Regions from separate parts of the Bacillus sp. PK6-16 genome, predicted to be linked through region 1. Evidence: a T-box and tRNA genes for the amino acid it is inferred to sense, from the RefSeq annotation. Region 1 holds a T-box; the other regions hold tRNA genes.

Evidence for each region. A T-box is a leader RNA that pairs with one kind of tRNA and senses whether it is charged. The one in region 1 lies ahead of asnS (asparagine--tRNA ligase), so its partner is inferred to be a tRNA-Asn.
Region 2: it has a tRNA-Asn gene. The T-box ahead of asnS (asparagine--tRNA ligase) is inferred to sense a tRNA for this amino acid. The anticodon was not compared.
Region 3: it has a tRNA-Asn gene. The T-box ahead of asnS (asparagine--tRNA ligase) is inferred to sense a tRNA for this amino acid. The anticodon was not compared.

Annotation. Positions count from the first base shown of each region.
Region 1 is NZ_CP096511.1:906,384-918,761, forward strand. Features, by position in the region: gene pheS (phenylalanine--tRNA ligase subunit alpha) at 1-1,014, shown strand, start outside; gene pheT (phenylalanine--tRNA ligase subunit beta) at 1,033-3,453, shown strand; T-box leader at 3,608-3,859, shown strand; gene asnS (asparagine--tRNA ligase) at 3,912-5,303, shown strand; gene M1D66_RS04680 (YuzL family protein) at 5,396-5,530, shown strand; gene M1D66_RS04685 (RNA-guided endonuclease InsQ/TnpB family protein) at 5,802-6,881, opposite strand; gene tnpA (IS200/IS605 family transposase) at 6,887-7,288, opposite strand; gene M1D66_RS04695 (hypothetical protein) at 7,377-7,610, opposite strand; gene M1D66_RS04700 (hypothetical protein) at 7,607-7,876, opposite strand; gene rnhC (ribonuclease HIII) at 7,993-8,928, opposite strand; gene zapA (cell division protein ZapA) at 9,053-9,322, shown strand; gene M1D66_RS04715 (CvpA family protein) at 9,324-9,863, shown strand; gene polX (DNA polymerase/3'-5' exonuclease PolX) at 9,919-11,637, shown strand; gene M1D66_RS04725 (endonuclease MutS2) at 11,657-12,378, shown strand, end outside.
Region 2 is NZ_CP096511.1:601,115-613,492, reverse strand. Features, by position in the region: gene glgC (glucose-1-phosphate adenylyltransferase) at 1-255, opposite strand, end outside; gene glgB (1,4-alpha-glucan branching protein GlgB) at 203-2,140, opposite strand; gene M1D66_RS03070 (CalY family protein) at 2,610-3,215, shown strand; gene M1D66_RS03065 (S8 family serine peptidase) at 3,248-7,471, shown strand; gene M1D66_RS03060 (L-lactate dehydrogenase) at 7,793-8,737, opposite strand; tRNA gene M1D66_RS03055 (tRNA-Glu) at 9,484-9,555, opposite strand; tRNA gene M1D66_RS03050 (tRNA-Ser) at 9,561-9,651, opposite strand; tRNA gene M1D66_RS03045 (tRNA-Asn) at 9,659-9,733, opposite strand; tRNA gene M1D66_RS03040 (tRNA-Ile) at 9,741-9,817, opposite strand; tRNA gene M1D66_RS03035 (tRNA-Gly) at 9,828-9,898, opposite strand; tRNA gene M1D66_RS03030 (tRNA-Lys) at 9,912-9,987, opposite strand; tRNA gene M1D66_RS03025 (tRNA-Thr) at 9,998-10,073, opposite strand; tRNA gene M1D66_RS03020 (tRNA-Phe) at 10,088-10,163, opposite strand; tRNA gene M1D66_RS03015 (tRNA-Asp) at 10,176-10,251, opposite strand; tRNA gene M1D66_RS03010 (tRNA-Met) at 10,255-10,331, opposite strand; tRNA gene M1D66_RS03005 (tRNA-Ser) at 10,359-10,451, opposite strand; tRNA gene M1D66_RS03000 (tRNA-Ile) at 10,469-10,545, opposite strand; tRNA gene M1D66_RS02995 (tRNA-Met) at 10,550-10,626, opposite strand; tRNA gene M1D66_RS02990 (tRNA-Ala) at 10,647-10,719, opposite strand; tRNA gene M1D66_RS02985 (tRNA-Pro) at 10,736-10,809, opposite strand; tRNA gene M1D66_RS02980 (tRNA-Arg) at 10,820-10,893, opposite strand; tRNA gene M1D66_RS02975 (tRNA-Leu) at 10,897-10,985, opposite strand; tRNA gene M1D66_RS02970 (tRNA-Gly) at 11,002-11,076, opposite strand; tRNA gene M1D66_RS02965 (tRNA-Leu) at 11,106-11,186, opposite strand; tRNA gene M1D66_RS02960 (tRNA-His) at 11,209-11,284, opposite strand; tRNA gene M1D66_RS02955 (tRNA-Thr) at 11,294-11,369, opposite strand; tRNA gene M1D66_RS02950 (tRNA-Val) at 11,374-11,449, opposite strand; rRNA gene rrf (5S ribosomal RNA) at 11,454-11,569, opposite strand; rRNA gene M1D66_RS02940 (23S ribosomal RNA) at 11,671-12,378, opposite strand, start outside.
Region 3 is NZ_CP096511.1:4,565,667-4,572,288, forward strand. Features, by position in the region: gene M1D66_RS23475 (SH3 domain-containing protein) at 1-911, shown strand, start outside; gene M1D66_RS23480 (hypothetical protein) at 917-1,249, shown strand; gene M1D66_RS23485 (DUF3965 domain-containing protein) at 1,490-2,641, opposite strand; gene M1D66_RS23490 (CBS domain-containing protein) at 2,963-3,382, opposite strand; tRNA gene M1D66_RS23495 (tRNA-Glu) at 3,510-3,581, opposite strand; tRNA gene M1D66_RS23500 (tRNA-Asn) at 3,583-3,657, opposite strand; tRNA gene M1D66_RS23505 (tRNA-Ile) at 3,666-3,742, opposite strand; tRNA gene M1D66_RS23510 (tRNA-Trp) at 3,753-3,823, opposite strand; tRNA gene M1D66_RS23515 (tRNA-Thr) at 3,830-3,902, opposite strand; tRNA gene M1D66_RS23520 (tRNA-Phe) at 3,912-3,987, opposite strand; tRNA gene M1D66_RS23525 (tRNA-Asp) at 3,996-4,071, opposite strand; tRNA gene M1D66_RS23530 (tRNA-Met) at 4,075-4,151, opposite strand; tRNA gene M1D66_RS23535 (tRNA-Ser) at 4,173-4,265, opposite strand; tRNA gene M1D66_RS23540 (tRNA-Ser) at 4,321-4,413, opposite strand; tRNA gene M1D66_RS23545 (tRNA-Ala) at 4,434-4,506, opposite strand; tRNA gene M1D66_RS23550 (tRNA-Pro) at 4,523-4,596, opposite strand; tRNA gene M1D66_RS23555 (tRNA-Arg) at 4,607-4,680, opposite strand; tRNA gene M1D66_RS23560 (tRNA-Leu) at 4,684-4,772, opposite strand; tRNA gene M1D66_RS23565 (tRNA-Gly) at 4,789-4,863, opposite strand; tRNA gene M1D66_RS23570 (tRNA-Leu) at 4,893-4,973, opposite strand; tRNA gene M1D66_RS23575 (tRNA-Lys) at 4,988-5,063, opposite strand; tRNA gene M1D66_RS23580 (tRNA-Gln) at 5,068-5,142, opposite strand; tRNA gene M1D66_RS23585 (tRNA-Tyr) at 5,154-5,237, opposite strand; tRNA gene M1D66_RS23590 (tRNA-Val) at 5,246-5,321, opposite strand; rRNA gene rrf (5S ribosomal RNA) at 5,327-5,442, opposite strand; rRNA gene M1D66_RS23600 (23S ribosomal RNA) at 5,545-6,622, opposite strand, start outside.

The DNA of each region.
Region 1 (12,378 bases):
CTAAAGCAAAAAGCGTTAGAGCTTATTGAAGAAGCGAAAGAGCTAAAGGGCTTAAACGACGTACGCGTAGCGTATTTAGGAAAAAAAGGCCCAATTACAGAAGTATTACGCGGCATGGGAAAATTATCAGCAGAAGAGCGTCCACGTATGGGAGCATTAGTAAATGAAGTACGTGAAGCGATTCAAACGCGTCTAGAAGACAAAATTAGTAACTTAGAAAAAGCAGTAATCGAAGCGAAACTAGCTACTGAAACAATTGATGTTACATTGCCAGGTCGTCCTGTTGAAACAGGTTGCCACCATCCGTTAACAGCTGTTGTTGAACAAATTGAAGATGTATTCATCGGTATGGGTTATGAAGTAGCTGAAGGAACAGAAGTAGAAAAAGACTACTACAACTTCGAAGCACTAAACTTACCGAAAGATCACCCAGCGCGTGATATGCAAGATACATTCTACATTACAGAAGAAACGTTACTACGTACACATACATCTTCTGTGCAAGCACGTACGATGGAAAATAATAAAGAAAAAGGCCCAATCAAAATTATTTGTCCTGGTAAAGTGTATCGCCGTGATGACGATGATGCGACGCATTCACATCAGTTCATGCAAATTGAAGGTCTTGTAATTGATAAAAACATTCGTATGAGTGACTTAAAAGGTACACTGCAAGTATTCGTGAAAAAGATGTTCGGTGAAGATCGTGAAATCCGTCTTCGTCCAAGTTTCTTCCCATTCACAGAGCCATCTGTAGAGATGGATATTTCTTGTATGATGTGTCATGGCAAAGGTTGCGGCACTTGTAAAGGAACTGGCTGGATTGAAATTCTAGGCGCAGGTATGGTTCACCCGAACGTACTTGAAATGGCTGGTTATGATTCAAAAGAATATCAAGGTTTCGCATTCGGTATGGGCGCAGAGCGTATCGCAATGTTGAAATACGGAGTAGATGACATTCGTCATTTCTATACAAATGATGTACGTTTCTTACAACAATTCAAACGAGCGTAAGGGAAGGAGAGGATAAGTATGTTCGTATCATATCGTTGGTTACAAGAGTATGTAGATATTAAAGATGTAACAGCACAAGAACTAGCAGACAAAATCACGAAAAGTGGTATTGAAGTAGAAGGCGTTGAAGTATTAAATAAAGGTGTAAAAGGTGTTGTAGTTGGTCACGTATTAGAATGTGAAAAACACCCAGAAGCTGATAAATTAAGCAAATGCTTAATCGATATCGGTGAAGAAGAGCCAGTTCAAATTATTTGTGGAGCTGCTAACATTGCAAAAGGTTTAAAAGTACCAGTTGCAAAAGTTGGAGCTGTACTTCCTGGTAACTTCAAAATCAAAAAAGCAAAACTACGCGGTGAAGCTTCTCACGGTATGGTTTGTGCTCTTCAAGAGCTTGGTATTGATGGAAAGTTAGTTTCAAAAGAATACGCAGATGGTATCTTTATCTTCCCAAGTGACGCTGAAGTTGGTGCAGATGCACTTGAAATTTTAAACTTACACGATGAAGTACTTGAGCTTGGCTTAACACCAAACCGTGCAGATTGCTTAAACATGTTAGGTGTTGCATATGAAGTAGCTGCTATTTATGGCCGCGAAGTAAAACTTCCAGCTATCGACTTACAAGAAACAGCAGAAAAAACTTCTGATTATATTTCTGTAAGTGTAGAAGCGAAAGAAGAAAACCCATTATACATTGCAAAAATGGTTAAAAACGTAAAGATTGGTCCATCACCAATGTGGATGCAAACTCGTCTTATGGCAGCTGGCATTCGTCCAATTAGCAACGTAGTTGATATTACAAACTACATTTTAATGGAATACGGTCAACCGTTACATGCATTCGATTACGATAAATTAGGTTCAAAAGAAATCGTTGTTCGTCTTGCAAAAGAAGGCGAAAAAATTGAAACGTTAGATGATCAAGAGCGTACATTACAAAGCCACCACCTTGTAATTACAAACGGCACGAAAGCTTTAGCTGTTGCTGGTGTAATGGGCGGGGCGGATTCTGAAGTTACAAATGAGACAGTAAACGTTCTAATTGAGTCTGCATACTTTGCAGGTCAAACAGTACGTCGTACATCAAAAGACTTAGGTCTTCGTAGTGAATCAAGTGCACGTTTCGAAAAAGGAATCGACCCAACACGTACATTTGAAGCAATTCAACACGCAGCTGCTTTAATGGCGAAATATGCTGGCGGTGAAGCACTTGAAGGTGTAGTAGAAGCTGACAACTTACAAGTACAAGAGCGTACAGTATCTGTTACTGCTGAAAAAGTAAACCGTGTATTAGGTACAAATATTTCTGCGAGTGAAATGGGTACAATGTTCACAAACTTGAAATTCCCATTCACAGAAGTAGAAGGAACATTCCATGTAAATGTACCAGCACGTCGTCCTGATATTACAATTTCAGAAGACTTAGTAGAAGAAGTGGGTCGTCTATACGGTTATGACCACATTCCAGTTACATTACCTTCTGGAACGATGACTCGTGGTAAATTAACATCAGCACAAACGAAACGTCGTAAAGTACGCCGCTTCTTAGAGGGTGCTGGTTTATATGAAGCAATCACGTATTCATTAACAAGCGCTGACAAAGCGAAACAATATATGGTTGAGCCAAACGAAAAGGCGCCTGTAGGTCTTGCACTTCCAATGAGTGAAGAACGTAGCCAACTTCGTTTAAGCTTAGTACCGCAATTACTAGAAGCAGTTTCATACAATGTCGCTCGTAAAAACGACAGCGTTGCTTTATACGAAGTAGGTTCTATCTTCTTACCGACAGAAGAAGGAGAACTTCCGAAAGAAGAACAGCATCTTGCAGGTGTTATGACAGGTCTTGCTCTTCACCATGCATGGCAAGGTGAGAAGAAAGTAGTAGATTTCTTCGTTGTGAAAGGTGTACTAGAAGGACTATTCGACGTACTTGGCGTTGCAAACCAAATCACATATGCACCAGCAAAACGTGAAGGTATGCACCCAGGACGTACAGCTGACATCGTATTAGATGGCGAAGTAATTGGTTTCATCGGTCAATTGCACCCAGAAGCAGAAAAACAATTAGATGTGAAAAATACATTCGTATTTGAATTATCTCTTGTAAAAGTATTCGGTGCAGACGCTGAAGAAACTTACTACTCAGCAATTCCACGTTTCCCATCTATGACACGTGACATGGCTGTTGTAGTAACAAAAGAAACAAAAGCTGGTGAAATGAAGCAAGTCATTGCTGAAGCTGGCGGAGAACTTCTGAAAGATGTAACATTATTTGACTTATACGAAGGTGAAAAAATGGAAGAAGGCAAGAAATCACTTGCATTCTCTATGACTTACTTCGATGCAGAACGTACATTAACAGACGAAGAAGTAACAGAAGCACATAACCGTGTACTAACAACGGTAGAAGAGAAATTCGGTGCGGAGTTACGTAAGTAATTAGAAAATTGCCGGATATATTCCGGCAATTTTTTTATTGGATTGGTTGTCGGATACTCTCGGTAAGTCGATATATTACAAAAATCGCTCATATATTTTCCGACACCTTGCATCTTTCTCTCGAATGTAGTACATTAATTTTAGTTTAACAAAATGAAAGACGATGATAAGGAAAAGTAGTATATACTATAATCCAAAGCGAGTCAGGGACGGTGAGAGCCTGATGAGGCGGTATATGTGAAGAACACCTTGGAGTTGCTAACCGAAATTGAATCTTGTATTCAAGAGTAGACTTAGACGGGAATCCGGCCTGTTACAAACCGGGAAGTATGTATTACATACGAGTTAAAGTTGGTCTTTATGACAAATTGGGTGGTACCGCGAAGTTTAACCTTTCGTCCCTTTATGGATGAAAGGTTTTTTTGTATTTAAATATATGAGCAAAGGAGAATTTCACTATGGAAAACACATTAGTAAAAAGTCTGTATAGAGATACAGATAAATACGCAGGTCAAACAGTACAAGTATCAGGGTGGATTCGTAACTTACGTGATTCAAAAGCATTTGGTTTCATCGAATTAAACGACGGTAGCTTCTTCAAAAGCGTTCAAATCGTTTTCGATACAGAATTAGATAACTTCAAAGAAATTGCAAAACTTCCACTTAGCTCTTCAGTTAAAGTAGAAGGTAAAGTAATTGCAACGCCTGGAGCGAAGCAACCATTTGAAATTAAAGCAGAAAAAATTGATATCGAGGGCTTATCAGATTCTGATTACCCACTTCAAAAGAAGCGTCATACGTTTGAATACTTACGTACAATCGCTCACTTACGTCCAAGAACAAATGCATTCTCTGCAACGTTCCGCGTACGTTCTATCGCAGCATTTGCGATTCACCAATTCTTCCAAGAGCGTGGATTCGTACATGTTCACACGCCAATCATCACTGGTAGTGATACAGAAGGTGCAGGCGAAATGTTCCGCGTAACAACGCAAGATTTAAACAACGTACCAAAAGGCGAAGACGGACAAGTTGATGAAACAAAAGACTTCTTCGGCAAAGAAACAAACTTAACAGTAAGTGGACAGCTGAACGCTGAAGCTTATGCATTAGCATTCCGTGATGTATACACATTCGGACCTACATTCCGTGCAGAAAACTCAAACACAACTCGCCACGCTGCCGAGTTCTGGATGGTTGAGCCTGAGATTGCATTCGCTGAACTAGGTGACGTAATGAACCTTACAGAAGATATGCTGAAATATGCAATGAAATACGTATTAGAGCATGCACCAGAAGAAATGGAATTCTTCAACAGCTTCGTTGATAAAACAGTTCTAGAGCGTATGAATAACGTAATTAACTCTGACTTCGGTCGCATCACTTATACAGAAGCAATTAAAGTACTTCAAGAATCAGGTGCTGACTTCAAATACCCAGTAGAATGGGGTATTGACTTACAAACAGAGCACGAAAGATACTTATCAGAAGAAATCTTCAAACGCCCTGTATTCGTAACTGACTATCCGAAAGACATTAAAGCGTTCTACATGCGCTTAAATGACGACGGTAAAACAGTAGCTGCTACTGACCTTCTAGTTCCTGGCATCGGCGAATTAATCGGCGGCAGTCAACGTGAAGAAAGAATGGACGTTTTAGTAGACAGAATTAAAGAATTAGGTATGAACGAAGAGGACTACTGGTGGTACTTAGAACTTAGAAAATACGGCGGTACAAAACACGCTGGATTCGGTCTAGGTTTCGAGCGCTTCCTAATGTACATCACTGGCATGGCTAACATCCGTGACGTAATTCCATTCCCAAGAACTCCAGGTTCTTCTGAGTTCTAAAATATGAAAAAAGCGAGAGGATTTCCTCTCGCTTTTTATTTTGTATAGTTTATTCTCCTGTAGCAAAAAGTAACGCGAAGGGGTGAATATAAATGAGTAAAAAAGTGAAAAAAGATCATTCGAGATCGGGCCTAGGTTCTCCAGAAGTAGAAGGACAAGGAACGACAACACATGAAACAGGTTCTCATAAAGTATCTTCATCTAATAAGAAGCAGAAACAAAGCTAACATAAAAAGGAGAGTCTTGGCGACTCTCCTTTTTATGTGTTACATCTTTTTATCATGAATCTCTTTTGTAATGTTATCTACATCCTTGTCTAATCGATCGAAATAGAAAAACCACATTGAGACTCCCACGACTAAAGTCGCAAGCCCTAATCCTTACGGATTGACGGGTGGGATTCTTGAATGACTAAACGTTCGCAGTCCATTTCTGTTTTGAACAGACTTCAAGATGAGGGCATCTCATTGCCCCTCCTAAGACAGTGCGTATAGCATCTTAGGCTGATTGACTGTTACCATCAATCACAGTTGCGTAGCGAATATTCATCGCCCCAACAATATCACGATGTTTCTCAAATCCACATCGGCATTTGTATTTTCTGTCTGGTGCTTTGTTCTTTTCAGAACATTTCGGACATGTTTGACTTGTATAAGCAGGGTTCACATATTCTACCTTAATACCAACTAAATTCGCTTTGTATTCAATGAATTGTGCTAAACGATAGAATGACCAAGTGTGTAGATTTTTCTCGTTTTTACGGCTTGTTCTTGCCGTCTGTCTAATATTCGTTAGTTGTTCTAAACGAATAACAGAAATGTTATTATCGGTTGCAAAGTCAATGATTTCACGACTTACTTTGTGGTCTTGGTCTTGCATCCATCTTTGTTCTTTATCATCAAGTTGTCGAATGGCATTTAATTTCTTATTTTCACCTAACTTCTTACGAACACTACGAAACTTACGTTTCATATATTTGTTTTGTCTACCATTGCCGAAGAAACGAACTTTCTCATCGTCTGTGATGGCTACCGCAGGGACTTTAAGACCTAAATCTACCCCTAAAATCTTCGTTCCTGTTTTTTCATTTGTAGGAATTGTGACAGATATTTGAGCAATCCACTTATTAGATTTCTTCGTGATACGAAGTGTACCTAACTTGTGTGTTAACAAATTAAAATTGCGATTATATTTATCAGTTAATAAAGCACGAACCTTTAAGCGAGTTGATTTTCCATTTACCATGAGTGGAACTGAAATGTGCGTGAAGTCAAACGAATAGTTTTGATTGTTCCATACACAAACAGGTCTCTTTAGAATCGGAATAACTTTGTATTTACTTTTTTTCACCTTTGTAGAAAACACACTTTTAGCGTCTTTAATTGCTTGGTTCTTCACTGCGCTTGGAAGATTCGCTTCAACATCTTTTGTACTTTTCTTAGTGCCCTTCTTCGCTTCAGCCATTTCAGATACAAGTGTATTAATGACTTTAATATACTCATAGCTACTTTGTTCCAATAACTGAATTTGTTCTTTTGTTGGAAGCAATTTAACTTTGACTGTGATTGTTTGTGACACAATTTTCACCCCCTCGTCTTTTGATTTTCAACATACTGTTTAATTGTCTCAGTCGATACATTTCCAGCAGTAGAAACAAAATAGGAACGTGTCCATAGACTTGGCAAGTGTTGAAGATGAGGAAACTCTCCTCTCAAACGCTTCGATGTCACTCCTTTAATTTTCGCCATTGTGTCAGCAGGACTAAGTGTTGGTAGTGTATTTAAGAACAAGTGAACGTGGTCTTTGTCGCATTCCATTGCGACAATAGCAACATCCATTTCTCCGCATATTTCTTGAACCAACTCTTTGAAACGTTCTTCTACTTTTGTGTTAAGAAAAATCTTTCTTCTGTATCGCGGGCAAAACACAAAATGGTAGTTAATTAATGACACAGTTGTTTTGGTTCTTCTATAATCATTTATCATATTCACATTGTATCAGTTTTACTTTTAAACTACACCACAAAAGATACCAATATTTTGAATACTTAAAGTACCACAAACTTAGCGATTTTTAGTGGTACTCCGTATCCAACCTCACTTTCATCCCATGCCTAAAGGCGATGGACTTTCCCGTTCGGAAAGGGCTGTAATAGATGGCCATCACGCCAAGATTATCAGATATATTTTCAAATGTAGATTTAGTAGTGAAAAAAGCTCCCCAAATGGTAGAAATAGTGAGGTAAGATAGAGGACCTACGATGTGTACGAATGCATAAAGTACCTTTTTAACTTTTACAGCGTTCATATGAAAGACCGCCTTTTTCTAATCATACATTCAAGTTCCTCACAGAAGTGTTGTAGTTTTGCTGGATTATGTATTAACGAGCGAGCATCGTGTTTCCCGATAAACCTGCGGACCCGAAAGTTTAATAAGAAAGATCGGCCATAGCGCTCTATTAAATCGTTGAACGCTCGTTGTTCACTTAGCAGCTGAATGTTTTCTCTAATTTCAAACTGCCTTTCGTGTGGATTACCTAGTAAAATATTTAGAATCATTTGTAGAAGTAGCAATGGGAATCTCCTCCTATGTTAGAATAATCTGTATATTGTAATTATAACAAAACTATAAGGACAATAGTAGGATAAAACAAAAAACAGGAGTTTGTAGGCTCCTGTTTTTGTCGATACTATTTTAGTAAGCGAAGCGCCTTTTCCGTATTAGCAAAATGCAGTTTCACAAACTCAGGTAATCGTTCTTTACCAAGCTTTTGAATTAATTTAGCGGCGGCGATATCAACTTGTTTACCTGCACCTTTTGGAAGGGGCATACCAGCTTTTTTACTTAGTTCATCAAATTGTTTTACGAATGAGTAACGAGCTAAAATGGAGGCGGCGGCTACTGCTAAATGGACGCTTTCGCCTTTCGTTGCGAAGTAAACATTTTCACGTTGTACCTGTTTTTGTTTTGCTAAATATTTGTAGTATGTATCAGGCTGTGTGAATTGGTCGATTAAGACGCCTTCAGGTTTTGTAGGTGCCATTTTAGCTAATAAGTTTGTAATAGCTTTATTATGTAGCAAAGCTTTTAGTTTACCTTGGTTGTTTCCTTTATCAAATAGCTCGTTATATTTTTCGTTATGAAGAACGAGAGAACTGTAAGGAACAACGTGAAGAAGTTGTTTCGCAATGGCAGTAATTTGTTCGTCATTTAAGTTTTTAGAGTCTTTTACACCAAGTTCTTTTAGTAGTGGAATTTGCTTCGCATCCACATATACAGCAACGACTGTCATCGGCCCGAAGAAATCACCAGTACCCACTTCATCTGACCCTACGATAGACATTGTACCGATGGAAGCAGGCGGTGCATAACGGTGTGAATCGACAGATTTTTTTACAGCTGTTTTGGGAGTTTGGAAGACAGTTTGCCAACGGGCAGCTTCTGCTTCAGCACGTCCACCTTGGAACATTACTTTTCCGGATTTATACGCTGTAATTGTGCAAGATGGCACCTTTGCCATGAAGATCCCGCCTTGCGGAGTTTTCGGGCTAAGCGAGTGTTTATATTGTTGTTTCATGTCTTCAATTACTGTAGAACTTGTTTGAATTACGATAGAATTTGACATAATGGTCGCCCCTTTTTTTATATTGTTATTTTTATCATATCGGATTGTTCTTTCTGTTTCCATATTATGAAGGTTCATGGTATGATAAACTTTAGGATTCTGTACGTGATTGGAGGCCGGTGAGTTGTCACAACAAAAGGGAAAGAAAAGTCGAATTAATGTAGAAATCTATGGTCAGCAATATTCAGTTGTTGGCGATGAAAGTACAAGTCATATCCGCATGGTAGCAGCGATTGTGGATGATAAAATGCGCGAACTCAATGCCAAGAATCCTTCGCTTGACACGAGTAGACTAGCGGTATTGACGGCGGTAAACGTCATACACGATTACATAAAATTAAAAGAAGAACATGAGAAATTGAAAGAAAGTATGACAAAAAAAGGAATGGAATAACATGATTGATATTATTATCATTTTACTGCTTGTTATGGGATTTTTCCTCGGCTTACGCAGAGGGTTTATTCTGCAACTTGTAAAGTTAACAAGCTTTATTATCGCATACCTTGTTGCATACTGGTACTGTAAAGATTTAGCGCCAGCACTTGCGAAATTTATTCCGTATCCATTTGATAAAAACGTATCTGTTCCAGAATGGATTGATGCAAATAATATTGAGACAGTATTTTATCAAGCGCTTGCGTTTATCATATTGTTTATTATCACTAAAATTGCACTTTCATTACTTGGTAATTTGTTAAATATGTTTGCAGAAATACCGGTTTTAAAGCAAGTAAATGCGTTTGCGGGGGCAATCCTCGGATTTTTAGAAGTATATATTATTTTGTTTGTCTTAATTATCATTGGGAACATTCTTCCGATTGAACAATTACAAACACCATTACAACAATCATCAATTAGCAAAATAATTGTAGACGATACACCGATTCTCTCTGAAAAGGTGAAGGAACTATGGCAGACAGGTAGCAGAGTATAACTTCTCTTTTTTCGGAAAGAGAAGTTTTTTTCTATGAAAGAAAGGCGGGACAATGATGAAAGTAAATAAAAAACAAGTGATCAAATTATTAGAGACAATCGGGCTTTTTATGGAATTAAAGGGCGCGAATCCATTTAAAATATCTGCATTTCGTAAAGCGGCAGCAGCGTTAGAAAGTGATGATCGTAGTCTTTCTGAAATTGAAGATTTCACAAAGATTCCAGGCATCGGAAAAGGAACAGCAGCCGTTATTCAAGAATATATAGAATCGGGAACATCTGAAGTATTACAAGAACTTGAAAAAGAAGTACCAAGTAGCTTATTGCCGTTATTAAAACTACCAGGACTTGGTGGTAAGAAGGTAGCTAAGTTATATAAAGAGCTTGGTGTTGTTGATATGGAATCGCTAAAAGCTGTTTGTGAGGAAAATAAAGTACAAGCTTTAGCAGGTTTCGGTAAGAAGACAGAAGAGAAAATATTAGAAGCAATCGATCAAGTAGGCTCTCGTCCAGAACGTTTACCAATTGCGATGGTATTGCCTATTGCCGGGGAAATAGAGGAGAAATTGTCGAATATTGCTGAAGTAATTCGTTTCTCTCGCGCTGGTAGTTTGCGCCGTGTTCGTGAAACAGTGAAAGATTTAGATTTTATCATTGCAACGACAGAACCAGCAGCGGTACGTGAGCATTTACTACAATTTGATAATATGATTGAAGTAATAGCAAGTGGAGATACGAAAGTTTCTGTCCGTCTTCAATATGAATATGATATTTCAATTGATTTCCGTTTAGTAAAACCAGAAGAGTTTATTACAACTCTTCACCATTTCACAGGATCAAAAGACCATAATGTAAAAATGCGTCAAATCGCAAAAGATAAAGGCCAGAAAATTAGTGAGTACGGTGTAGAGAACTTGGAAACAGGTGAAGTGAAAACATTTGAGACGGAAGAAGACTTCTTTGCTCATTTCGGTTTGCCATTTATTCCGCCAGAAGTGCGTGAAGATGGAAAAGAAATTGAATTAATTAAAGAGTATCCGAACTTAATTCAGTTTTCCGATATACAAGGTGATTTACATATGCATACAACTTGGAGTGACGGTGCTTTTTCTATTGAAGAAATGGTACAAGCGTGCCGTGCTCGTGGATATAAGTTTATGGCGATTACTGATCACTCGCAATATTTGAAAGTGGCGAACGGTTTAACGAAAGAGCGTCTTCGTGAGCAAGCGAAAGAAATTGAACGTATGAATGAAAAGTATCCAGACATTACAATTTTACGCGGAATTGAAATGGACATTTTACCAGATGCCTCGCTTGATTTTGATGATGAAGTATTAGCAGAATTAGATTATGTCATTGGAGCGATTCACTCTAGCTTCTCACAAGACCGTGAAACGATTATGAAGCGTCTACGTACTGCACTTGAGAATAAACATGTCACAATGATTGCCCATCCTACAGGACGTCTTCTCGGGCGTCGTGAGGGTTATGATGTAGATACAGATTTATTAATTGAACTAGCAAAAGAGACAAATACAGTTTTAGAATTAAATGCGAATCCGAACCGTCTAGATTTAAGCGCGAAATTATTAAAACAAGCACAAGATGCTGGTGTGAAAGTAGCGATTAATACGGATGCTCATACGCTTGAAATGTTAGAAGATATGGAAACAGGTGTAGCAGCAGCACGTAAAGGTTGGATTCAAAAAGATAACGTGATTAACACGTGGGATATTGAACGTTTATTAGACTATATTAAACGTAATAAGTAATACAAGGGGGACCTGCAACATGTTAGAAAGAACGTTGCGTGTATTAGAATACAATAAAGTAAAAGAACAATTACTTGAACATACAGCATCTTCACTTGGTCGTGACAAAGTGAAGCATTTAGTGCCGAGCACTGATTTTGAAGAAATTGTAGAAATGCAAGATACAACGGATGAAGCAGCGAAAGTTATTCGTTTAAAAGGTAGTGCACCATTAGGTGGTATTACGGATATTCGCTCAAATGTGAAGCGTGCAAAAATTGGGAGTATGTTAAGTCCAAATGAATTACTTGATATTGCAAATACGATGTATGGTAGTCGTAATATGAAACGCTTCATTGAAGATATGGCTGATAACGGTGTCGAGCTTCCGATTTTAGAAACTCACGTCGCTCAAATTGTATCTTTATATGATTTAGAAAAGAAAATTACAAATTGCATCGGTGACGGCGGTGAAGTAGTCGATAGCGCAAGTGATAAACTGCGTGGTATTCGTACTCAAATTCGTACTGCGGAAAGTCGTATTCGTGAAAAGTTAGAAAATATGACGCGCTCTTCAAACGCGCAAAAGATGCTGTCTGATTCGATTGTAACGATTCGTAACGAACGTTACGTAATCCCAGTAAAACAAGAATATCGCGGCGTATATGGTGGTATTGTTCACGATCAATCGGCTTCTGGACAAACGTTATTTATTGAGCCACAAGTCATTGTAGAATTAAATAATGCACTGCAAGAAGCACG
Region 2 (12,378 bases), 310 kb from region 1:
TCCACCGTTTACTCGGTCTAAATCCCACGCATTTCCGATTCCGATATAATTATGAAGTTCGAGTGGTTGATATTGTGTTAAAATCCCAACCGTTTCAATACCAGAATTCGCACAGTTACTTAGCGTAAAATCAATAATGCGATATTTACCACCAAATGGAACAGCTGGCTTGGCTAAATTTTTTGTTAATGCACTTAAACGACTACCTTTTCCCCCTGCTAGTAACATTGCTACGCACTTTTGTTTTTGAGCCATCTTGTTTTTTGCTCCCCTTTCTCGTCTTCACTGGTCGTAATATGGATACGCCAAATGGTGGAATTGTAATCTCTACATGTGCTGCTTGATTATGGTACGGTTCTAGAATCGTCTTAAGACGTTTCTTATTCACTTGCCCCGAACCGCCATATTGCTGTGCATCACTGTTTAAAATCTCGTTATAATACTCGAAATCTGGTACACCTACTTTATAGTTTTCATATGTAGCTTTCGTAAAATTACATACGATAACTAACGCATCCTCTTGTTTATCCCCTTGACGGATAAACGAGAAAATACTTTGCTCGTTATTATTAGCATCAATCCACTGAAAACCTTCAGGCGAATGATCAAGCTGCCAAAGTGGTTTTGAGCGCTTATACAATGCTATGAGCTCTTTAAAGTAATCATGCATATAACGATGCATTTCAAAATCATGTAAATTCCAATCTAAATCTTCAAGGTCTTTCCACTCATCAAACTGCCCGAATTCTCCTCCCATGAAAAGTAATTTCTTTCCTGGGTGAGTAAAGAAATATCCATATAATAAACGAAGCTGAGCAAACTTATCCCAGTAATCACCTGGCATTTTATTTAATAACGACTTTTTCCCATGAACGACTTCATCATGAGAAAGCGGTAATATGAAGTTTTCAGAGTACGCATATAGCAAAGAAAACGTCATTTTCTCATGAATGTGTTTCCTATATTCAGGCGCACACTCCATATATTTCAGCATGTCATTCATCCAGCCCATATTCCATTTGTAATTGAATCCAAGCCCACCTTCATACGTTGGAGTTGTTACAAGTGGCCAAGCTGTTGAATCTTCTGCCGTCATAAGAAAATCTTCATCCTCTGCAAACACTGCTTCATTTAACTCTCTTAAAAATGAAACAGCATGCTCATTACTTTGCTCTTGTCCTTCTTTATTCCAGTACAACATGTTCGCAACTGCATCAACTCTGAAACCATCAATATGGAAATATCTCATCCAAAATAACGCATTTGAAATTAAGAAATTACGTACCTCTCTCTTTCCTAAATCAAAATTGACAGTTCCCCATACTGGATTTTCTTGTACATCTTTATCTTTATATTCATAGGTCGGTGTACCATCAAACAAATATAAACCGTGAGCATCTTTACAAAAATGCCCCGGCACCCAATCTAAAATGACACCGATTCCATATTTATGACATTCGTCGACAAAATGCATTAAATCATGCGGCGTACCAAATCTACTCGTCGCTGCATAATATCCCGTTCCTTGATATCCCCAAGAACGATCATATGGATGCTCAACAAGCGGCATAATTTCAATATGTGTAAATTGATGTTCCACCACATATGGAATGAGTTCTTCTACCATTTCCCTGTAAGAATACAGTGTTCCATCTTCTTTCTTTTTCCAAGAACCAAAATGCAATTCATAAACTGTCATCGCTTCTTTATAAATCGATTTTTTCTTTTTCTTACGAATCCAGTTTTTATCATTCCATTCATATCCCTTTATATCAAAAACTACAGATGCCGTATTCGGTCTTACTTCTGCATATACAGCATACGGATCTGCCTTTAAAATGACGTCACCAGCCAACGTTTCAATCGCATATTTATATATTTCTCCTTCTTCAATATGCGGTATAAACAAGGACCAAATGCCTTCTTCTGTCACTTGTAGCATTTTATGTTGCTCATAATCCCACTCATTAAAATCTCCAACAACACTCATTGCTTTCGCATGAGGAGCCCACACTGTAAATCGTACTCCTTGAATCTCATCTTCCGTCACAACATGTGCGCCAAAGATATTATAACTTTCATAGTACTTTTCTGTATGAAACTCATCTCGTTTCACTTCTTCACAATTTATTACACTCAATATGCTCACCTCACTTAGATGACAGAATTTTTTATACTTTAACTATTTCTGCGAAAAACTGCAATATCCTTGTTAATTTATAAAAAACATTCGTTTTTTTCTTAAAAATGTTAGTTTTCCTTCACATTTCCGTGTAAAATATCGAATTTTGACGAATATTCATTGAAAACGCTTTATTATTCTTCTATATTTTTACCAATTATTTTTTCTCAACCTTTATTTTATTATGTTTATCCTATTTTTCATGCTATTTTCCACTTAAATTCAAAACAAAATAATCTGTCATAAAAAAATGTTTCTCAATATTTTTTGTCACAATGTTATTGAAATGCGAAATTTATAAGCATATACTTGTTCTCAATAAAGAACGACGATCTTTCGTAACTACAATTCATAGCGGACTACTATGTTTACTCGTTTATCCTTGTTGCGAACGGTTGCTATACAAATTTAACTAGGAGGCTTTCTTATGTCATTAAAACAAAAAGTAGGAATGGGAGTTATCACCGCTTCACTTGGCTTATCCCTTACATTCGGCGGTGTATTCGCCTATTTCAGTGATTCAGAAACATCAAGTAACTCATTTCAAGCTGGAACACTAGATCTTTCTATTAATCCAAGTGTAATCGTTAATGTGAAAGATTTAAAACCAGGTGATTTTATTGAAAGGAACTTCAAGCTTGAAAATAAAGGTACATTGGATATCGCAAAAGTAGCACTTGAAACATCATATGAAGTTACAGATGCAAAGCAAAATAATGACGGTGAAGATTTAGGTGATCACATTATCGTCAAGTTTCTAGTAAATGATGGACAGCCATCTAATCCAAACGATGATCATGAGATTTTGTGGGAAACAAAACTATCACAATTAAAAACTATGAAACCTGAAGATGTCGCTACTTCTCTAGAACGTCATAACTTAATAGACGGTATTAAATCTGGTGAAACAGATTATTTACACGTCCTCTTCTCATTTGAAGATAACAACCAAGATCAAAATAAATTTCAAGGTGATTCCCTGCAGCTAAACTGGACATTCCATGCAGAGCAAACACCAGGCGTGGAGAAATAATTTTTAAAATATAAATTACTGGAGGCTTATACATGAAAAAGAAAAATCGTTTTGTTACCGGAATTGTAACGGCTGGCGTTCTATTTTCAACTGCCCTTCCATTCAATGTACTTGCTGAAAATCCTATTAACCAAATTGACTCTTCAAACGCCCAGTCTTTACTATCAAAACTTTCTAAAGAACAGCGTCAGGCATTACAAACGTTAGATGCCAATCCTGGCTTTACGATTTCGCCAGATATTAATACGAGTAGTCCCGAACCAGTAAATATCATTGTAGAATTTCAAACTGCGCCAGTAAAAATTAATGAATTAAAACAAAAAGAAAAAGGATTACAAGCTGCTCCTGAAAATATAAAAGCACGTATTGATCAAGAACATGAGGAATTTCAAAAAGGACTAAAACGTCTTTATCAATTCAGCCCATCAGTAAAGTCAGGGAATTTCCAGTCAGTACAAATTAAACGTTCTTATAAACATGCGATAAATGGGGTTGCGCTGACATTACCAGCAAATACAGTGGAAGAATTGTTACGGATTGGCGTTGTAAAACGTATTTGGAAAGATTACGAAGTGAAATTAAATTTACCGAAACAAGCAGAGCAAAAAGCGCCTCAAAAACTAACAGATAGTATTCCGCAAATTGGGGTCGATAAGTTACATAGTGAAGGCATTACCGGAAAAGGAATTAAAGTTGGTGTATTAGATACGGGTATTGATTACAATCACCCTGACTTAAAAGATGTATATAAGGGCTATCGCGCAAAACCTGGCGAAGATTCTAGCAAGGTAGATCCAAACTCCGTAAAAGGTTGGGACTTTATTAATAACGATGCAGATCCGATGGAAACAACTTATACAGAGTGGCAACAATCTGGTGCTCCTGAATTTGATGATCGCGGCTCTTCCTTCTACACCGCCCATGGTACTCACGTAGCAGGTATCGTTTCTGCTCAAAAGAAAAATACATCAGATTCCGCAGTAAAAGGCGTTGCCCCTGACATTGAACTGTATAACTATCGTGTACTCGGCCCATACGGAAGTGGAGATAGTTCAGGCATTATCGCTGCAATTGATAAATCTATTTCTGACGGTATGAACGTTATTAACTTATCATTAGGTGATGATAGCAACAATCCACTCGATCCAACATCTATCGCTGTTAATAATGCAATGCTTTCAGGCGTTGTTACAGTCGTTGCTGCTGGCAACTCTGGTCCAAATCCAGCGACACTCGGTTCACCAGGTGCTTCTCCATTTGCAATTACGGTTGGAGCAAGTGATAGCTCTATTTCCTTACCGAAACTATCAGGTCATGCGGGACAATTACAATTTCCTAACCTAATTCTATTCGGCAAAAATTTCACTGATAAAATAGAGGATTTCAAAGGACAATCTCTATCTATTGAATCTGTAGGAATTGGTACGTCTGACGAGTTTAGTAAAAAAGATGTAAAAGGAAAAATCGCTCTCGTTGCACGTGGTACACTGTCATTTGATGAAAAAATTGCTAACGCAAAACAAGCTGGTGCAAAGGCCGTTATTATTTATAACAATGTGGACGGAGAAATTCCTTTCTACGTTGGTGAAAGTACAAAATACATTCCAGCATTCCGCCTAACGAAAGAAGACGGTGAAAAACTAAAAGCTCAAATCGAACAAAGTAATACATCCTTTACTTTTGACGAACTTAGTTATATTCAAACAGAAGGCGATCATCTTGCAGACTTTAGCTCACGCGGTCCTGTTACATCAAATGATGATATTAAACCAGATATTACAGCGCCTGGTGTTGCTGTACTTTCAACAGTACCTGAATATATTAATGACCCACAAGAGGGCGAAAACTATGACGTTTCCTATGAGCGTATGCAAGGAACATCTATGGCTTCTCCTCATATCGCGGGCGTTGCTGCTCTTATTTTACAAGAACACCCAGAATACTCTCCATTCGATGTAAAGGCGTCTCTTATGAACACAGCTGATGATTTAAAAGAAAAGTATTCCGTATATGAAGTTGGAGCTGGACGAGTAGATGCATACAACTCCGTTCATACGGAAACAAGTTTTAAAGTGCTAGATACAACAAAAACAGTTGTAAATGATGAAGTAATTGAAGTACCAGAAGAAACCGGATCCATTGCATTCGGGAAGTTCTATCAAAAAGACGGTGAAGCTCTTGAACAAAAACGCAATGTAAAAGTAGCTAATCATAATAAACAAGAGAAGAAAGAATTTAAAACAGAAATTTCTTATACACCAGCTTCTCCTTCCATTAACGACGCTACCGCAAATGGTGTAAAAGTTTCTATTGCAGAAACAATTACTGTTGATGCTGGAAAATCAGATGAAGTTGAAGCAAAAATTAATATTCCAGCTGGCGTGAAGCAAGGCCGATATGAAGGATATATTCATATTACAAATACGAAAAATAAAGAAGAAACGTATCAAATACCATTCTCTATTCGTGTATCAGAGCCTGGTATTGAAAATGCTTTTTTATCAAGAAAATCCATTTCAACTGATACATCTAAATTCAATCCATATCGTGAATCGTATTTACACGGAGCATTCCAATTAAATAGCGACCTTGAGACGTTAGATCTTATCGTGAAGGATTCAAAAACAAATAAAGCGCTTGGCTTCATTGGAACATTAAACACAAGCGGACTAAAAACGGATGTGTATTACTACTTAGATTCATTCTTTAACGGCAGAGTATATCCTTTCACAAATGATCCTGCAAAACCAATTGGTGATGAGAAAATCGACTTACCAGAAGGCGATTACACAATTGAATTTGTTGGCTATGATAAAGATGGTAAAGCACGTGTGAAAGGTGATTATGTCGTAATTGATAATACACCGCCAGAAGTAAAATTAACTGGATTAAAACCTGGTATTTATGAATTAAATGAAGAAAACTATACAGTAGAAGACGGTAAAAAGGCATTATGGATTAAAGGAAATGTGTATGATTCGAATGTTGACTACTTAAAAGGAAAAGGATTAAACATTACGCAAGAAGCAAACGGAGTGATGTATTATGACTATTCTCCATACTTGCATAAGTTTTTACCTATTAATGCAAACGGTGACTTTAAAGTTGGCATTACTCCTGAATCCTTTAAAGTGGAAGGTCCAATGAACACAGGGGTATATATTTTCGATTATGCAACTGCAGGAGTTGACTATCCAAGCGGTGTAAATAACTATTGGTTTATCCCGCAAGGAGCTCAATATGCGAAAACTAGCTATGATAAAAAAGAAGTATATAAAGGTGATGAATTCACTGTGACGCTAAACGCCAAACATGTGAAACAATTTGTTGCTGGGGAATTTAACGTAAAATTCCTAGAAAAGAACTTCAAATTTGCAAATGCGAAATTGAATCCTGCTTTTAAAAAACTCCTTTCTGAAAAAGGGGTAACAGCAAAAGTAAATGAACCGAAGCTAGAAGCAGGCTCTGTTACAGTTGGCGGTGCTATCGATGACAAAAACTTCGCTGGATTAGATGGTGATTTCCCGTTCATTGATGTAACGTTCAAAGTAGAAAACGATGAGTTTTATGAAGCAAATGCTCAATTAGAGTTACCAGTGTTTGTATACTGGAAACCAGGAGAAACAGAGCCAAATAGAATGCGTGTCCTTCAAGATCAATCATTCTCAGTAATGTCCTTAAACTCATTAGTAGAAGGAAATATTAAGCCTGGTGCATTCTTAAATGAACGTGGATATTTAGATGAAAAGTTCGATTATACAAAGCTTGGCGTAAAAGTATATGCGACTGATTCTTATCGTCATAAGTTTGAAGGCTCACTAGATAAATACGGATACTTCAAACTAAATGGACTTCCAGTTAATAAACGCGACTATAACTTATATGTAGAGGTGCCAGGACATTTAACAAGCCGCCTAACAACGAAACTTGGTACTGAAAAAGACGGTAAGCTGCTTGGCCAATATTATTATGCAAGACCTGACGAAAACCTTGCCGGCGATGTAAATGCTGATAAAGTAATCGATATTAGAGATGCTGAAATTATCGCTAGCAACTATGGCAAAAAAGGACTAACTGTAAAAGACGGAGACCTTAATAAAGATGGGATTGTCGATGAAAAAGATATTCGCTTCGTCGAAAAGAACTTCTTGAAAAAAGGTCCGGATGCATCTAAATCACAAACACCTGTAGAAAAATCCAAAAGCGGTACACTGGCAGATATTTTAAAGAAATTAGGATTAACGCCTAAAAAATGATAAAGTGAAACTTTAATCAGTGTGGGGTGTTAATCCCCCACTGATTATTAGTTGAACCAATCGGGCTTTTACGGGCAGTTGATCACCAAACTAACTTCTTTGCTTTCGCTGCATTTTGAGGTGGGGATCTTACTGCCCGTTAATGCGGGATAATAAAGAGCACTCTACTTAAAGTAGAGTGCTTTTTTCTATAAACGACCCTGATCCAGCAAAAGGGGTATATTGGGGATATACAAGGGAAACCGGAAAAGGAATTTATATTAAATTATATGAATTTAGAGGTAGGAAGCAGTGTCCCGCCCCTAAATGATTTAGCAATTATTATAGTACTGGTGCCATTGTTTCTTTTAATACTTTTACAGAATGAGCGAACTTCGCTTTTTCTTCTTCATTTAACTCAAGCTCTACGATTTCACGTACACCTTCGCGGTTAATTACAGCTGGAACACCTACGTAAGCATCTTTCTCACCGTATTGGCCTTCAAGGTATGCAGATACAGTTAATACGCTGTTCTCGTTGTTTAAGATTGCTTTAGTTACACGAAGTAGTGACATACCGATTCCGTAGTAAGTTGCACCTTTACGCTCGATGATATGGTAAGCTGCATCACGTACATTTTCGAAGATTTTATCTAAGTCTTCTTGTTTGTACTGTTCGTTGTTAGCTAAGATTGTTTCTAGTTTTTGTACACCGATAGTAGCGTGGCTCCATACTGGAAGTTCAGTATCACCGTGTTCACCAACGATGTAAGCATGAACGTTGCGTGGATCTACATCTAAGTAGTCACCTAACATGTAACGGAAACGAGCAGAGTCTAAAGTAGTACCAGAACCGATTACGCGCTCTTTCGGTAAACCAGATTCTTTCCAAGTTACGTAAGTTAAAATATCAACTGGGTTAGTTGCGATTAAGAAGATTCCATCGAATCCGCTATCCATAATGCCACGAACGATTTGTTTAAAGATCTTTGTATTTTTCTCAACTAAGTCTAAACGAGTTTCACCTGGCTTTTGTGGTAACCCAGCAGTGATAACAACTAAATCTGCATCTTTACAATCTGCATAGCTACCGCTCCAAACTTTTGTTGGTGATGGAGAGAATGGTACCGCATGGCTTAAGTCCATTGCTTCCCCTTCTGCTTTTGCTTCATTAACATCTACTAATACGAATTCTTCAGCTACACCTTGGTTGATCATTGAGTAAGCGTAACTACAACCTACAGCTCCTGTTCCTACTAATACTACACGATTGATACCTTTTTTCATGGTAATTTCCCCTCTCTATTGTTCACATATATTTTTTATGATTGTTTAAGTAATTAATTAAAATACTAATTTAATGTTGTTTAACTTCTTTACATTCATATTGTAGCACGTATTATTGTGAATTACTTCACAAATTATGACCTATTTGTGAACTTTTTCACATAGAGTGTAAAGTTATTGGAATAGGTGTGGAATCCATTTCAATGGAGGCGTTTTCTTTAGATTGTGAAAGGGATTTTCTTGTGTTTTTTGTCGGTAAGTGAAATTATACCAGCGATTTTTAGAATATATCGACTGTAACTCCAAATATATCAGCGATTATTGAAATTTATCGACCGTAACTCAAATTATATCAGCGATTTTTGCAATATATCGACTTACCGACAAAACTCGACAATACTGACAACATAAAAAAGCTGTCTTCAGTAGATCACAGCTATTGAGAGAAAGCAGCTTCTTCTATATATTATTTATTTTCCACAGTAGCTCCCAGATGCATTTTCATCGGTTTCTCCAAGTGTAGGAGGCTACAGCCATACAGCTGGGGTAAAAGTTCAAGTTGAAGTTAATTCCTTCATATTCATACAGGTCCAAATAATTAACATGATTGTATTTACGGCTCTCTATGTACCCAACTGCAACAGCGAATACTTCATATTTCTTCTATTGCATAAAAAAGCAGACTATCCAAAGTCCATTTTTATACAACAAAAAAGAGATAGCAGATTATGCTATCTCTTTTAGTATGACCCGTACGGGATTCGAACCCGTGTTACCGCCGTGAAAGGGCGGTGTCTTAACCACTTGACCAACGGGCCAGTTCTGGCAGAGAAGAAGGGATTCGAACCCTCGCACCGCGTTCGCGATCTACTCCCTTAGCAGGGGAGCCCCTTGAGCCACTTGGGTACTTCTCTATAAATATGGCTCCGCAGGTAGGACTCGAACCTACGACCGATCGGTTAACAGCCGATAGCTCTACCACTGAGCTACTGCGGAACAATTATGGTGGGCCTAAATGGACTCGAACCATCGACCTCACGCTTATCAGGCGTGCGCTCTAACCAGCTGAGCTATAGGCCCATAATTGAAAAGCGGGTGAAGAGAATCGAACTCTCGACCAGAGCTTGGAAGGCTCTTGTTTTACCACTAAACTACACCCGCATTAAATTGTAAATGGTGAGCCATGAAGGACTCGAACCTTCGACCCTCTGATTAAAAGTCAGATGCTCTACCAACTGAGCTAATGGCTCATTTTGAAAGTGGTGCCGACTAGAGGACTTGAACCCCCAACCTACTGATTACAAGTCAGTTGCTCTACCAATTGAGCTAAGTCGGCTTGCGACTTCAAAATGGTGGCTCGGGACGGAATCGAACCGCCGACACGAGGATTTTCAGTCCTCTGCTCTACCGACTGAGCTACCGAGCCTTTATGTAAAAATGGCGGTCCCGACCGGGGTCGAACCGGCGATCTCCTGCGTGACAGGCAGGCATGTTAACCACTACACCACGGGACCATTTGGTTGCGGGGACAGGATTTGAACCTGCGACCTTCGGGTTATGAGCCCGACGAGCTACCGTGCTGCTCCACCCCGCGATGATAAAATATTTACTTTAGAAAAAATGGAGGAGGTAGAGGGATTCGAACCCCCGCGCGACTCTCGCCGCCTGTCGGTTTTCAAGACCGATCCCTTCAGCCGAACTTGGGTATACCTCCGAGATATATACGTCTAATGGTGGACCTTGTAGGACTCGAACCTACGACCGGACGGTTATGAGCCGTCTGCTCTAACCAGCTGAGCTAAAGGTCCTTTATGGTAGCGGCGGAGGGGATCGAACCCCCGACCTCACGGGTATGAACCGTACGCTCTAGCCAGCTGAGCTACACCGCCATAAATGATATTAATATAAGTGGAGCCTAGCGGGATCGAACCGCTGACCTCCTGCGTGCAAGGCAGGCGCTCTCCCAGCTGAGCTAAGGCCCCATATTTTTTAGGGATATCGGGAAGACAGGATTTGAACCTGCGACCCCCTGGTCCCAAACCAGGTGCTCTACCAAGCTGAGCCACTTCCCGTTAATAAAAGCGCGCCCGAGAGGAGTCGAACCCCTAACCTCTTGATCCGTAGTCAAACGCTCTATCCAATTGAGCTACGGGCGCATATGGTGCCGAGGGCGGGGGTCGAACCCGCACGGTGGTCACCCACCGCAGGATTTTAAGTCCTGTGCGTCTGCCTGTTCCGCCACCCCGGCATGTCATATTGAAAATTGGAGCGGAAGACGGGATTCGAACCCGCGACCCCAACCTTGGCAAGGTTGTATTCTACCACTGAACTACTTCCGCAAGACATGTATGAGTTATTTAATTAAAAGTGCGGGTGAAGGGAGTCGAACCCCCACGCCAAAGGCGCCAGATCCTAAGTCTGGTGCGTCTGCCAATTCCGCCACACCCGCATATTAATTTATTTAAGAAAAATGGGGCGACTGATGGGAATCGAACCCACGAATGCCGGAGCCACAATCCGGTGCGTTAACCACTTCGCCACAACCGCCATGATTTCTGGTGCCGACTAGAGGACTTGAACCCCCAACCTACTGATTACAAGTCAGTTGCTCTACCAATTGAGCTAAGTCGGCTAAATGGTGGAGGATGACGGGATCGAACCGCCGACCCCCTGCTTGTAAGGCAGGTGCTCTCCCAGCTGAGCTAATCCTCCATTTGCCTGGCAACGTCCTACTCTCACAGGGACAAGGTCCCAACTACCATCGGCGCTAGAGAGCTTAACTTCCGTGTTCGGTATGGGAACGGGTGTGACCTCTCTGCCATCATTACCAGACTGTATTCATTTAAGACAAGAATTATTATAACTCATTTACTTTTGAAAGTCAACAAGTTTTTTATATTCTTTCAAAACTAGATAACATTGCTTCATATTATATGGTTAAGTCCTCGATCTATTAGTATTCGTCAGCTCCACATGTCACCATGCTTCCACCTCGAACCTATCAACCTGATCATCTTTCAGGGATCTTACTAGCTTACGCTATGGGAAATCTCATCTTGAGGGGGGCTTCATGCTTAGATGCTTTCAGCACTTATCCCTTCCGCACATAGCTACCCAGCTATGCCCTTGGCAGAACAACTGGTACACCAGCGGTGCGTCCATCCCGGTCCTCTCGTACTAAGGACAGCTCCTCTCAAATTTCCTACGCCCACGACGGATAGGGACCGAACTGTCTCACGACGTTCTGAACCCAGCTCGCGTACCGCTTTAATGGGCGAACAGCCCAACCCTTGGGACCGACTACAGCCCCAGGATGCGATGAGCCGACATCGAGGTGCCAAACCTCCCCGTCGATGTGGACTCTTGGGGGAGATAAGCCTGTTATCCCCGGGGTAGCTTTTATCCGTTGAGCGATGGCCCTTCCATGCGGAACCACCGGATCACTAAGCCCGACTTTCGTCCCTGCTCGACTTGTAGGTCTCGCAGTCAAGCTCCCTTATGCCTTTGCACTCTACGAATGATTTCCAACCATTCTGAGGGAACCTTTGGGCGCCTCCGTTACACTTTAGGAGGCGACCGCCCCAGTCAAACTGCCCACCTGACACTGTCTCCCGGGTCGATAAGACCCGTAGGTTAGAATT
Region 3 (6,622 bases), 1.6 Mb from region 1:
TATCTGTTCATAATAAAGTAGGTTATGTACAAAAAGATGCTATTTTACTAAAAAACAAACTTCAATCTAATGATCAATACATCGTTAATGCTAATGCATTAAACGTTCGCTCTGAACCTAATTTAGAATCTTCCATTTTAGATGTATTACCAAATGGTAAGTTTATTACCGTTCAAGAAGATCAAGGCGAATGGTATAAAATATCACATAATGGCCAAACAGGTTACGTACAAAAAGCATTCATCTCTAATGGTTCACAACCCTTAGTAAAAGGAATCACCGTTCAAAATAATACAAAATATACTGTTGCAACACCTAATCTAAATGTACGTAGCACCGCTAGTACAAGTAGCGCTCTACTCGGTTCATTACAAAACGGTACACAAGTACAAGTAGTAGAAACTGTAGGTACTTGGTATAAAATTCGTTTTGGCACAGGATACGGATATGTAGCAAAACACTATGTAGTACAAAATCAACCACAAGCTAAAACAGATCAGCCTTCATCAATTCCAGCTGCTTTCAAATTCCCCGCTCAAGGAAGAATTAGCTCAACCTTTGATATACGCTGGGAACAAATGCATTATGGTATAGATATTGCCGCTCCAGGAAACGTCTCTATCCAAGCTGCTGCTGCAGGTAAAGTTGTGAAATCTTATTATTCAGCTAGCTATGGCAATGTTGTTTTCATTGCGCATCAAATCAATGGGAAATTATATACAACTGTTTATGCTCATATGAAGGATCGCACTGTACAAGCTGGTGATCAAGTACAAACTGGACAATTAATAGGTCATATGGGAAACACAGGTCATTCATACGGGCAACATCTTCATTTTGAATTACATAATGGAGAATGGAATTTTGAAAAAACAAATGCAGTAAATCCACTGCCATATTTAGTTAGGTAAATTGTATGCCACGCAATATACCTCTTATAATTGAATACGTAGCCTTTTTAGGTTTAATCTGTTGTTTAATCATTTACAATACAAACATTGTATTTTTATCTATTATTATTGCTTTTGTTGCATTAGAAATTATGATGGAATCATTTCAAGTGCAACTAAAACAAAAAATTGCCCATATTTATAATGCTATTTTTCTTTTGAGTGCTCTCATAACAAATATAATTAGTAATGGCTTTTATTTATCTACTGTATTTCCAGTATTCTTTATGGCTGTTTTATTATTTGTAGCTAGATATATTAATGTCCCTTATAACCAAAAACAAAAACAAGAAGCTTAGAAAGAGGAGACACTGTGTACCAATCTTTCAAAGATACTCCAATAAAATACATATTGAATTTGTATAAGAAAGCCAATACTTTTTTTGGTATACAAGGAAGTTATACTGCACAACTTCTCCTATATGGAATGTTGTTTCTTGTCTTAATCACTTTCTCCTTGTTTTACTAACAAAAAAGGATCTCACATAAACTGGAGATCCTTTTTAATTTATATTAATTTTTCATATCGAAAATATTGTTTATCCACAAGCATATTTTTCATAAATAAAGCTCAGATTATATTTTTTCTCTAAGCTCATTCGTTGTTCGTCATCGCACCAATAGAAAAGAATATCATGAATCGTTGCGTAACGCTTATTTTTAAGAAATAGCCTAAAGAATGATGGTAAACAATCATGTAATTGTATAAATATATAATTGCGTAGTGTTTCTTCTTTATATTCAATGCCCTTACAAATATACAGTAATTCTTCACAATAATATGCATGCTGTGGAACTTGTATCATTTCGAAAAATGGCACATAAGATAGTAGCTTTCCAATAAAATGACCATATCGATCCATTACTCCTATCGTCATATGCTCCATCATTTCTTTCATCACATATAAATAATCATCTACATGCGTTGTCTTTAATGGGTCTAAGCGATCGGAAATTTGAGATAATACAGCTCTTTGACATGCTAAAACTGCCTGACTAGGTCCATAATATGATAGGAAATCTGTACACTTACGATATTTCCGTAATAAATCATGTGTATACAAATCATATACAAAAGTATTACAATACATTGCTAAACTCATCATATCACTATTTAATTGCTCTTTTGATAATGATTTCGCTCTCTTGCACATATAAAAGAATGTAAATTCCAATACTTCTTTATGAGATAATAAATGTTTACAATCGGTTATACACTTCTCATTAAATTTAACTCTATCCCAAATTTCAATATCCCTATCTGTCAATTCACCTATACGATATTTAATAATTAAATAATTTAAAGCAACTGATTGCGTCAAAAGATCCCATGTTTCATATTCCAATGAAGTATGAACAAACTCAGCTAATCCTTGCGCTATCATAAAATCATTTGCCTCTTCATACCAACCAATCTCTTGGCATAAGCGAAGAATACGCACTAAAGTTGGAATTTCATCTTTATGAAACTGCGGTAATTTCTTTGCTTTATTCATGCCATATACGATAAATGCCGCTAAATTTTCTTCTTTATAAAATTCTTTCTCTTTCCATACTAATATAGTTCGTTCTTTCCCCTCACCTTTTGGGTGACAAGGTACAAGCAAAGAAAATAATTCAGCGAAATTATTTGGTTCTATATATGTATCTGTAACCAAATTCCAATTTGGATCGCCCTGTACAGCCTTCATATAATTCCCCTTCCCTTTTCATCTATGTAGGAAATATTAATTTATTATCGCACCACTAAAAATTAATATTGTTATATTCAAAATCTCTCATAATACTTATATCTATCAGTATATCATCTTTTCTCTTATTAAAAATTAAGAATAACAAATTTTAAAAAAATGTCGAAATTATTAACCACATACTTATTATATAATGTCTCAGATACATCACGCTAACATATTAGTTTAATCCATATATACTAGAATAATGTATCTGAAATTTATATATAATTTAGCTCTTTATGAGTGACCATTAAACTCTCGGTTAATGAAAGCTTCAATTTACTCTGTACGCTCTGAGATTTCGCTCAAGGCAAATCCAGCTTGATCATCTGCTGATTCCCTTATAGCTAAATCTCCTAGTGCTAACATGCCAATAAGTTGACCACTATCAACTACTGGTAATCGTCTAATTTGATGCTGTGCCATTAGCTCTGTAGCTTTTTCAATAGAATCATTTGGAGAAACTGAGATAATATTTGTTGTCATTACATTTGTAATCTTATTAGATCCAGGATGTTTTTCAGCAATCCCTCGAACGACTAAATCACGATCAGTAACAAGCCCAACAACTTGCTCATTTTCAACAACAGGAATTAATCCAACCGATTCTTCCTTCATTTTTACAGCTGCCTCATATACATTGTCTAGCGGTGTACAATGTACAATATGGGTACTCATTAAGTCTCTCACTCGTGTCATTATTATTTCCTCCTTTTTATACATACCATAGCTTTTCCAAAATTCCTTTATTTATTTCTGGAAAGTAACGTAATAAAAAGGATTAACAAAATAAAAAAGAGCCAGCATAATGCTGACTCTTTTTGTATGACCCGTACGGGATTCGAACCCGTGTTACCGCCGTGAAAGGGCGGTGTCTTAACCACTTGACCAACGGGCCATGGCTCCGCAGGTAGGACTCGAACCTACGACCGATCGGTTAACAGCCGATAGCTCTACCACTGAGCTACTGCGGAATAATATATGGTGGGCCTAAATGGACTCGAACCATCGACCTCACGCTTATCAGGCGTGCGCTCTAACCAGCTGAGCTATAGGCCCATATACTTTACAGGGGCAGTAGGAATCGAACCCACACTGGAGGTTTTGGAGACCTCAGTTCTACCTTTAAACTATGCCCCTAAATGATGCCGGCTAGAGGACTTGAACCCCCAACCTACTGATTACAAGTCAGTTGCTCTACCAATTGAGCTAAGCCGGCATAAAAAAATGGTGGCTCGGGACGGAATCGAACCGCCGACACGAGGATTTTCAGTCCTCTGCTCTACCGACTGAGCTACCGAGCCAACATAAATGGCGGTCCCGACCGGGGTCGAACCGGCGATCTCCTGCGTGACAGGCAGGCATGTTAACCACTACACCACGGGACCATTTGGTTGCGGGGACAGGATTTGAACCTGCGACCTTCGGGTTATGAGCCCGACGAGCTACCGTGCTGCTCCACCCCGCGACAATATAAAATTTTAAAAAATGGAGGAGGTAGAGGGATTCGAACCCCCGCGCGACTCTCGCCGCCTGTCGGTTTTCAAGACCGATCCCTTCAGCCGAACTTGGGTATACCTCCATAAAGGAAAAAATAAATATTTTATTATTATATGTCTACACCATTAAAGAAAAAATGGAGGAGGTAGAGGGATTCGAACCCCCGCGCGATTCTCACCGCCTGTCGGTTTTCAAGACCGATCCCTTCAGCCGAACTTGGGTATACCTCCGAGACATATATTAAATAAAGTGGAGCCTAGCGGGATCGAACCGCTGACCTCCTGCGTGCAAGGCAGGCGCTCTCCCAGCTGAGCTAAGGCCCCATGTTTTTTGGGAATATCGGGAAGACAGGATTTGAACCTGCGACCCCCTGGTCCCAAACCAGGTGCTCTACCAAGCTGAGCCACTTCCCGTTAATAAAAGCGCGCCCGAGAGGAGTCGAACCCCTAACCTCTTGATCCGTAGTCAAACGCTCTATCCAATTGAGCTACGGGCGCATATGGTGCCGAGGGCGGGGGTCGAACCCGCACGGTGGTCACCCACCGCAGGATTTTAAGTCCTGTGCGTCTGCCTGTTCCGCCACCCCGGCATGTCATATTGAAAATTGGAGCGGAAGACGGGATTCGAACCCGCGACCCCAACCTTGGCAAGGTTGTATTCTACCACTGAACTACTTCCGCAAGACATGTATGAGTTATTTTATTAAAAGTGCGGGTGAAGGGAGTCGAACCCCCACGCCAAAGGCGCTAGATCCTAAGTCTAGTGCGTCTGCCAATTCCGCCACACCCGCATATTTCATTAAAATGGTGAGCCATGAAGGACTCGAACCTTCGACCCTCTGATTAAAAGTCAGATGCTCTACCAACTGAGCTAATGGCTCTTAATGGCTGGGCTAGCTGGATTCGAACCAGCGCATGACGGAGTCAAAGTCCGTTGCCTTACCGCTTGGCTATAGCCCATTAATTAAGAATGGTGGAGGGGGGCAGATTCGAACTGCCGAACCCGAAGGAGCGGATTTACAGTCCGCCGCGTTTAGCCACTTCGCTACCCCTCCGACATATATGGTGGAGGATGACGGGATCGAACCGCCGACCCCCTGCTTGTAAGGCAGGTGCTCTCCCAGCTGAGCTAATCCTCCATTTTGCCTGGCAACGTCCTACTCTCACAGGGACAAGGTCCCAACTACCATCGGCGCTAGAGAGCTTAACTTCCGTGTTCGGTATGGGAACGGGTGTGACCTCTCTGCCATCATTACCAGACTGTATTCATTTAAGACAAGAATCATTTTAACTCATTTGACCTCGAAAGTCAATAAGTTTTTTATATTCTTTCAAAACTAGATAACATTTGCTACATATTATATGGTTAAGTCCTCGATCTATTAGTATTCGTCAGCTCCACATGTCACCATGCTTCCACCTCGAACCTATCAACCTGATCATCTTTCAGGGATCTTACTAGCTTACGCTATGGGAAATCTCATCTTGAGGGGGGCTTCATGCTTAGATGCTTTCAGCACTTATCCCTTCCGCACATAGCTACCCAGCTATGCCCTTGGCAGAACAACTGGTACACCAGCGGTGCGTCCATCCCGGTCCTCTCGTACTAAGGACAGCTCCTCTCAAATTTCCTACGCCCACGACGGATAGGGACCGAACTGTCTCACGACGTTCTGAACCCAGCTCGCGTACCGCTTTAATGGGCGAACAGCCCAACCCTTGGGACCGACTACAGCCCCAGGATGCGATGAGCCGACATCGAGGTGCCAAACCTCCCCGTCGATGTGGACTCTTGGGGGAGATAAGCCTGTTATCCCCGGGGTAGCTTTTATCCGTTGAGCGATGGCCCTTCCATGCGGAACCACCGGATCACTAAGCCCGACTTTCGTCCCTGCTCGACTTGTAGGTCTCGCAGTCAAGCTCCCTTATGCCTTTGCACTCTACGAATGATTTCCAACCATTCTGAGGGAACCTTTGGGCGCCTCCGTTACACTTTAGGAGGCGACCGCCCCAGTCAAACTGCCCACCTGACACTGTCTCCCGGGTCGATAAGACCCGTAGGTTAGAATTTCAATACAGTCAGGGCGGTATCCCACCAGCGCCTCCACCGAAGCTAGCGCTCCGGTTTCAATGGCTCCCGCCTATCCTGTACAAACTGTACCAAAATTCAATATCAGGCTACAGTAAAGCTCCACGGGGTCTTTCCGTCCTGTCGCGGGTAACCTGCATCTTCACAGGTACTATAATTTCACCGAGTCTCTGGTTGAGACAGTGCCCAAATCGTTACACCTTTCGTGCGGGTCGGAACTTACCCGACAAGGAATTTCGCTACCTTAGGACCGTTATAGTTACGGCCGCCGTTTACTGGGGCTTCAGTTCAGAGCTTCGCTTACGCTAACCCCTCTCCTTAACCTTCCAGCACCGGGCAGGTGTCACCCCC